2 regions of the Bradyrhizobium sp. 604_D8_N2_3 genome follow, and region 1 is predicted to be linked to the other one. Evidence: predicted binding sites of a transcription regulator. Region 1 holds the regulator's gene; the other holds the start of a gene.
The links. The regulator LexA, encoded in region 1, represses DNA repair genes until DNA is damaged. The targets are predictions, from matches to a motif close to TGTTCNNNNTGTGTTCNG.
Positions count from the first base shown of each region.

Region 1 (3,407 bases):
CTGATGAAATTCGCCAGAACCACCTCGGATTCTGACCTTTCCGCAAAACTGATCAGCAAGGCCGCCGACCTGAAATCCCAGGCCGACCCGCTGCCTGACAAGGATCAGGGCCCCGCAGCGCCGGACGTCAGTCCGTACAAGCAGCCGGGGGGCTGACCGATGCTGGCCGTGGCTCTCGTCCTTCTCGTCCTCGCCATGGCCATCCTCGTACCGGTCTGTCTCGCCTTCTGGATCATGCCGCGGCGGACTTGATGCTCACCCTTCATCGCAGAGCGGATGACGCAGGATAAATCATCCTGCGCGGCCACTGTTTTGCCTCTGCGCCTGCACTCGGCTAGAACTCTCGCCGCCGATTTGCCCGAACGGGCCCAGCAGGAGTTTTCACCCGTGGCCCTGATGCCGGTTTCCGACGCGCTCGCTGCGGTGCTGGCGGGCGCAGAGCCGCTGCCTGAAGAGATGATCGCGCTCGACGCGGCCTTCCACCGCGTGCTGGCGCGCGACGTCGCGGCGCGGCGCACGCAGCCGCCGCAGGCGATGTCGGCAATGGACGGCTATGCGGTGCGCGCGGTCGATGCGGCGCAGATCGACTCCCAGCTCACCCTGATCGGCGAGGTCGCGGCGGGCCGACCGTTTGCGGGATCGGTCGGCGCCGGCGAGGCCGTGCGTATCTTCACCGGCGGTGTCGTTCCCGATGGCGCTGATGCGGTCGTGATCCAGGAGGACACGATCGCGGACGGCAAGCGCATCACCATCAAGGAAGCCGCCGTAACGGGGCGGCACATCCGCCCCGCCGGCGTCGACTTCTCGGAAGGCGACGTGCTGCTGCGCAAAGGGGCCCGGCTCACCGAGCGCGACCTCGCGCTCGCCGCCGGCATGAATTACCCGCAACTGCCGGTCCGGCGACGCCCGAAGGTCGCGATCCTCGCCACCGGCGACGAGCTGGTGATTCCGGGTACGACGCCGGGTCACGGCCAGATCGTCTATTCCAACGGTTATGCCCTGCACGCGCTCGCCCGCAGCGAGGGCGCCGATACCATCGACCTCGGGGTTGCCGCCGACACGCTGGAGGCCACCACGGCCGGCATCGGCCGCGCGCGGGAGAGCGGCGCGGACATCCTGATCACGACCGGCGGCGCGTCGGTCGGGGACCACGATCTGGTCCAGCAGGCGCTGAGGGACGAAGGTATCTCGATGGCGTTCTGGAAGATCGCGATGCGGCCGGGCAAGCCGATGATGAACGGGCGGCTCGGCGCGATGCGTGTGATCGGCCTGCCCGGCAATCCCGTGTCATCTTACGTTTGCGGCTTCCTGTTCATGGTGCCGTTGATTCGCGCGCTTTCGGGCCGTTCGATGATTCATCACCGCCGCGAACGCGCGGTGCTCGGCCGCGATGTCGGCGCCAATGACCAGCGCGAGGATTACCTGCGCGCACGCCTCGAGCTGCGCGACGACGGCACGCTCGTCGCCCTTCCGGTCAATCACCAGGATTCCTCGCTGCTTGCGAATCTTGCTGCGGCACAGGCACTTCTCGTGCGCGCGCCATTCGCGCCGAAGGCCGAAGCCGGCACGCCTTGCGAGGTCTTGCGGCTGCCCGTGTGATCGCTTCGTTCGCGTGCGTTCCGCGAACTTTGTCGCGTTCACGGTAAATTAAGCAGTTGCGGAACATGTATCGAACATATAGTGTCCGTTCATGATTTGTTTCGAGAATGTAGCGGCTTACTGCTGAATTCAGCGTCTCGGAATCGAACGACATCAACCGGGGGATTTTGGTCGAGATGTTAACGCGCAAACAATACGAGCTCCTGCGGTTCATCAGCGAACGGCTGAAGGAAAGCGGCGTGCCGCCCTCCTTCGATGAGATGAAGGACGCGCTCGACCTGCGCTCGAAATCAGGCATCCATCGCCTGATCACCGCGCTCGAGGAGCGCGGCTTCATCCGGCGCCTGCCCAACCGGGCCCGCGCCATCGAGGTGATCAAGCTGCCCGAGCTTCAGGCCGCCGCCGGCAGCCGCCGCGGCTTCACACCGAGCGTCATCGAAGGCAATCTCGGCAAGGTCCGCACGACTTCGAGCCCGCCGGCGGACGAGGGCGAGCGCCCCGTCGCGGTCCCCGTGATGGGCCGCATCGCGGCCGGCACGCCGATCGAGGCCTTGCAGACCCGCAGCCACACCATCAGCGTACCGCCTGACATGCTCGGCTCGGGCGAACATTACGCGCTCGAAGTGCGCGGCGATTCCATGGTCGAGGCCGGCATTCTCGACGGCGACATGGCGCTGATCCAGCGCAACGAGAGCGCCGATACCGGCGATATCGTGGTGGCGCTGATCGACGACGAGGAGGCGACGCTCAAGCGCTTCCGCCGCCGCGGCGCCTCGATCGCGCTCGAGCCCGCCAACGCCGCCTATGAGGTCCGCATCCTCCCGCCCAACCGGGTGAAGATCCAGGGCAAGCTGATCGGGCTGTACCGGAAGTATTGATACCGGACGTGCCGGTATCGGTTATTGGGCGCCCCGCGCTCTTTCGATCGGCATCGCTGATCCGAGATTGGAGCGGACGATTGTCCGCTTCCGCTGGATAGTCTTTCTGGTTTCGCGCAGATTATCCGGCCCCTCCTCCGACGGTAAATCCTCGGCACGCCGCACGAAGCAGCCCTGCTTCGCGGCCTTCAGGTTCGAGGAGAAGTCATGCGCCGGATCGTTCCGAGCAAAATTGCTGTGGCGCTGATCGCAGCATCAGCGTCGCAAGCCTTGGCCGTGCAAGCCTTGGCCGTGCAAGCCTTGGCCGCGCAATCGCGGCCCCGTGTCCGCAAGGACACCGCCGTAAGCGAGCAAGTCCGCAAGGCCGTCGACCAACCGTCGCGGCCGGGCTGGCAATATTCCGGCTGGTCGGCGCCTGCGGGGCGCTGACACGCGCCCGCAGAATGCAAAGGGGCGGGCTTTGTTCCTGGTGGATTCGGGAAAGTTAATGTGATTGCGGCCTGCGGCGGCGAGCCGTAGATTTGCCTACAACCCGGCAGAACGTTTGGTATTTCCACTCTGATAGAGGCCTGCGCCTCGATTAAGAGACGTGGGTCGCTATCCCTGCATGAGGAGCACCCGATGTGTGACTACAGCCTGCATGCCGTCGCGTCGCGTCCCGCCGAAGTCGGCGAGACGATCGTCACGACAACCTTCCGCGGCACCTCGACGCGCGGCTTTGCCTCCGCGGCCGATCCGACCGTCGCGGTCTGCCTGCTCCCGGGGACGGAGCTCGCCTTCGCCGACAACGTCCGCTACGACAATCGCTGGATCTGGACGCGCACCGTCAATTCGCGCGTCGGCAAGTTCGGCAAGATCGATCCGCACATTCCCGATCGCCATCATGATGCGATCGAATTCCCCGACGGCAAATCCGTGCTGGTGACGCAG
Region 1 is NZ_JBPWPM010000001.1:5,212,244-5,215,650, forward strand. Features, by position in the region: gene AB7245_RS24785 (hypothetical protein) at 1-156, shown strand, start outside; gene AB7245_RS24790 (molybdopterin molybdotransferase MoeA) at 388-1,599, shown strand; gene lexA (transcriptional repressor LexA) at 1,776-2,477, shown strand; gene AB7245_RS24800 (hypothetical protein) at 2,685-2,906, shown strand; gene AB7245_RS24805 (hypothetical protein) at 3,099-3,407, shown strand, end outside.

Region 2 (3,407 bases), 3.9 Mb from region 1:
ACACCTCGCTGGTGGTGGCATTCTGCTCGGCGACCGCGCCGTTGACGGTGTCGAACACCGGGCGGATCGCCTCGATCGCCTGCGCGATGCGATGCACGGCGTCGGCCGAGCCGGCGGCGTCGCGCTGGAGCGCGTCGATCTTCCTGGTGATCTCCTCCGTCGCGCCCTGGGTCTGCACCGCGAGCGCCTTCACTTCGGTGGCTACGACCGCAAAGCCCTTGCCGGCCGCACCCGCACGCGCGGCCTCGATGGTGGAGTTGAGCGCGAGCAGCGTCGTCTGCCGCGCGATCTGCGCGATCAGATTGACGACGTTGCCGATGGCGGCGGAGGATTCACGCAGGCGGTCAACGTTGGCGCGGGCTTCCTGCGCTGCGGCGCTGGCTTCGTCGGCGAGCTTGGCGGCCTCGCGCACCTGCGCGCCGATGCCTTGCGCGGACTGGGTGAACTTGTCGGCGGCATGGGCGAAGGTTGAGGCGTTCGACTGCGCCGCATTGGTGCGACCGGTGAGGGCGTCGGTGCGCTCGCGAATATCCGCGAGCGTTGCCGCGGTCGCCTCCGCGCCGCCGGCGACCGAGTTGGCGGCCCGCTCGAGCTGGCGGATCATGGCGCCGAGCTCGAGTTCCAGCAGTTCCAGGATTTCCCTGGCGGAATCGCCCTCGGCCGACAGGGCAGGCGCGGGATCGACCGGCGACGGCGCGGCCTGCGGGGGTGCCACGGGCGCGGACAAGTCGGGCAGACGCTTCCGAAACAATGCGAACGCCATCAGGTCACTCTTGTCGGGGAACGGGCGGTTGCTATTTTCGCAGGCCGGAATGAAATCAGGGTTAACGGTGCCTGGCTCCTAGGCACGGGGCACTACGGTATTACCTTAAAGTCGTAGAGCCTCTTTCATTCCGGTGGGTTGGCGGCCTATAAGGCCGCGCTTCCCACGCTCACCTTTGGCGCACGATTCCTTACGAGACACGCATGGCCGGACATTCCCAATTCAAGAACATCATGCACCGCAAGGGGCGGCAGGATGCCCAGAAGTCGAAGCTGTTCGGCAAGCTGGCGCGGGAAATCACCGTCGCGGCCAAGCTGGGCACGCCCGACCCCAACATGAACCCGCGCCTGCGCGCCGCCATCATCGCGGCGCGCCAGGAGAACATGCCGAAGGACAATATCGAGCGCGCCGTCAAGAAGGCGCTCGGCAATGAGGGCGAGAACTATGACGAGATCCGCTACGAGGGTTACGGCCCCGGCGGCGTCGCCGTCATCGTCGAGGCGCTGACCGACAACCGCAACCGCGCCGCCTCCGACATCCGCTCCTTCTTCACCAAATCGGGCGGCAATCTCGGCGAAACCGGCTCGGTCTCCTTCATGTTCGACCGCACCGGCATCATCGAATACGACCGCAGCGTCGCCTCCGACGACGCGGTGCTGGATGCCGCGATCGAGGCCGGCGCCGACGACGTGGTATCGAGCGAAGGCGGACACGAGATCTACGCCTCGACCGAAGGCTATCGCGACGTCGCCAAGGCGCTGGAAGCCAAGTTCGGCGAGCCGCGCAAGGCTGCGCTGATCTGGAAGCCGCAGAATACGGTCGCGGTCGACGACGAGACCGGCGAGAAGCTCCTGAAGCTGATGGATCTGCTCAACGAGCACGACGACGTCCAGCACGTCTACGCCAATTTCGAGATGTCGGACGCGCTGTTGGCGAAGATGGGCGGCTGAGGTCGCTAATCCCAATCTCCGCTGTCGTCGCCCGGCTTGACCGGGCGACCCAGTATTCCAGAGACGCCAGAAGGATACGGAGAAGCCGCGGCGTACTGGATACCCCGCTTTCGCGGGGTATGACCGCGTGCCTTGTGGTCGTCATCGCGGGCGCCCAATCGCGACACCCCACTTCCCCTGTTACTTCCGTTCTGTTTCTGTTTCCCCCACCGCAGCCAGCCGCTATCACTGGCCCATGACTGCGCTCCCGATTCGTGGCCCCGTTCGCATCATCGGCATCGACCCCGGCCTGCGCCGCACCGGCTGGGGCGTGATCGAGGCCGAGGGCAATCGCCTGATCTACGTCGCCTGCGGCTCGGTGGAACCGCCGGACGATTTGCCGCTGGCGAGCCGGCTGCTCGCGATCCATGAGGGGCTTGCCGCTGTCCTGTCCGGTCACAAGCCGATGGAAGCCGCGGTCGAGCAGACCTTTGTGAACAAGGACGGCGTCGCGACGCTGAAGCTCGGCCAGGCCCGCGGCGTCGCCATGCTGGCGCCCGCGATGTTCGGCATTACTGTCGCCGAATACGCGCCGAACCAAGTCAAGAAGACGGTGGTCGGCGCCGGCCACGCCGACAAGCACCAGATCGCGATGATGCTGAAGATTTTGCTGCCGAAAGCCGAGCCGCCGTCAGCGGACGCCGCCGACGCGCTCGCCATCGCCATTACCCACGCCCATCATCGCCAAAGCACGGCGCTCAGGCTGAAGGTGGCGGGCTTATGATCGGCAAGCTCAAGGGCCTGATCGATTCCTACGGCGAGGATTATGTGCTCCTCGACGTCGGCGGGGTCGGCTATCAGGTGCATTGCTCGGCCCGCACGCTGCAGCATCTGCCCTCGCCCGGCGAGGCCGCGGTGCTGTCGATCGAGACTTACGTCCGCGAGGACCAGATAAAGCTGTTCGGCTTCCGCACCGACCAGGAGCGCGAATGGTTTCGCCTGCTCCAGACCGTGCAGGGCGTCGGCGCCAAGGTCGCGCTCGCCGTGCTCGGCACGCTGGCGCCTTCCGACCTCGCCAACGCGATTGCGCTGCGCGACAAGGCCGCGGTGGCACGCACGCCGGGCGTCGGCCCCAAGGTTGCCGAGCGCATCGTTACCGAGCTGAAGGACAAGGCGCCTGCTTTCGCCAATGTCGATCCCGCCGTCGTGCATCTCGCCGGCGCCGTCGACGACCAGCGCGCGCCGCGCCCGGTGGCAGATGCGATCTCTGCGCTGGTCAATCTCGGCTACGGCCAGCCGCAGGCGGCTGCCGCTATTGCATCCGCATCGCGCAGCGCGGGCGAGAGCGCCGAGACCGCGCAACTCATCCGGCTAGGCCTGAAGGAGCTGTCGAAGTGAGCGCGGCCCACGCCAATCCCGTCGCCGCCCTGTTTCGTCGCCTTTCGCGCGTGGCCGGTATCGTCGTGATTTTCTCCATTGTCGGGCCGCTGACGACCGCCGCGTTGGTTGCTGTGACGGTAACGGCGCTCGGCGCCGCGGTGCTGCAGATGTTTCTCGTGTTCCTCGAACTGGAAGCACTGCGTGCTCTGGTTTCGATCGCGGTCGTGCTGTTGGCCATCGTCACGATTCTCGCCTCGTTCCTTCCTGCAGTCGTCGCCGGCCTGATATTTGCGTTGGCGGCGGTCTACGCCGATCTCAACATGATCTGGATGGCG
Region 2 is NZ_JBPWPM010000001.1:1,282,874-1,286,280, forward strand. Features, by position in the region: gene AB7245_RS06020 (methyl-accepting chemotaxis protein) at 1-763, opposite strand, end outside; gene AB7245_RS06025 (YebC/PmpR family DNA-binding transcriptional regulator) at 967-1,713, shown strand; gene ruvC (crossover junction endodeoxyribonuclease RuvC) at 1,949-2,476, shown strand; gene ruvA (Holliday junction branch migration protein RuvA) at 2,473-3,090, shown strand; gene AB7245_RS06040 (hypothetical protein) at 3,087-3,407, shown strand, end outside.
Region 2: a site for LexA is predicted at 1,901-1,918, ahead of ruvC (crossover junction endodeoxyribonuclease RuvC). Genes of this name have one in related genera too.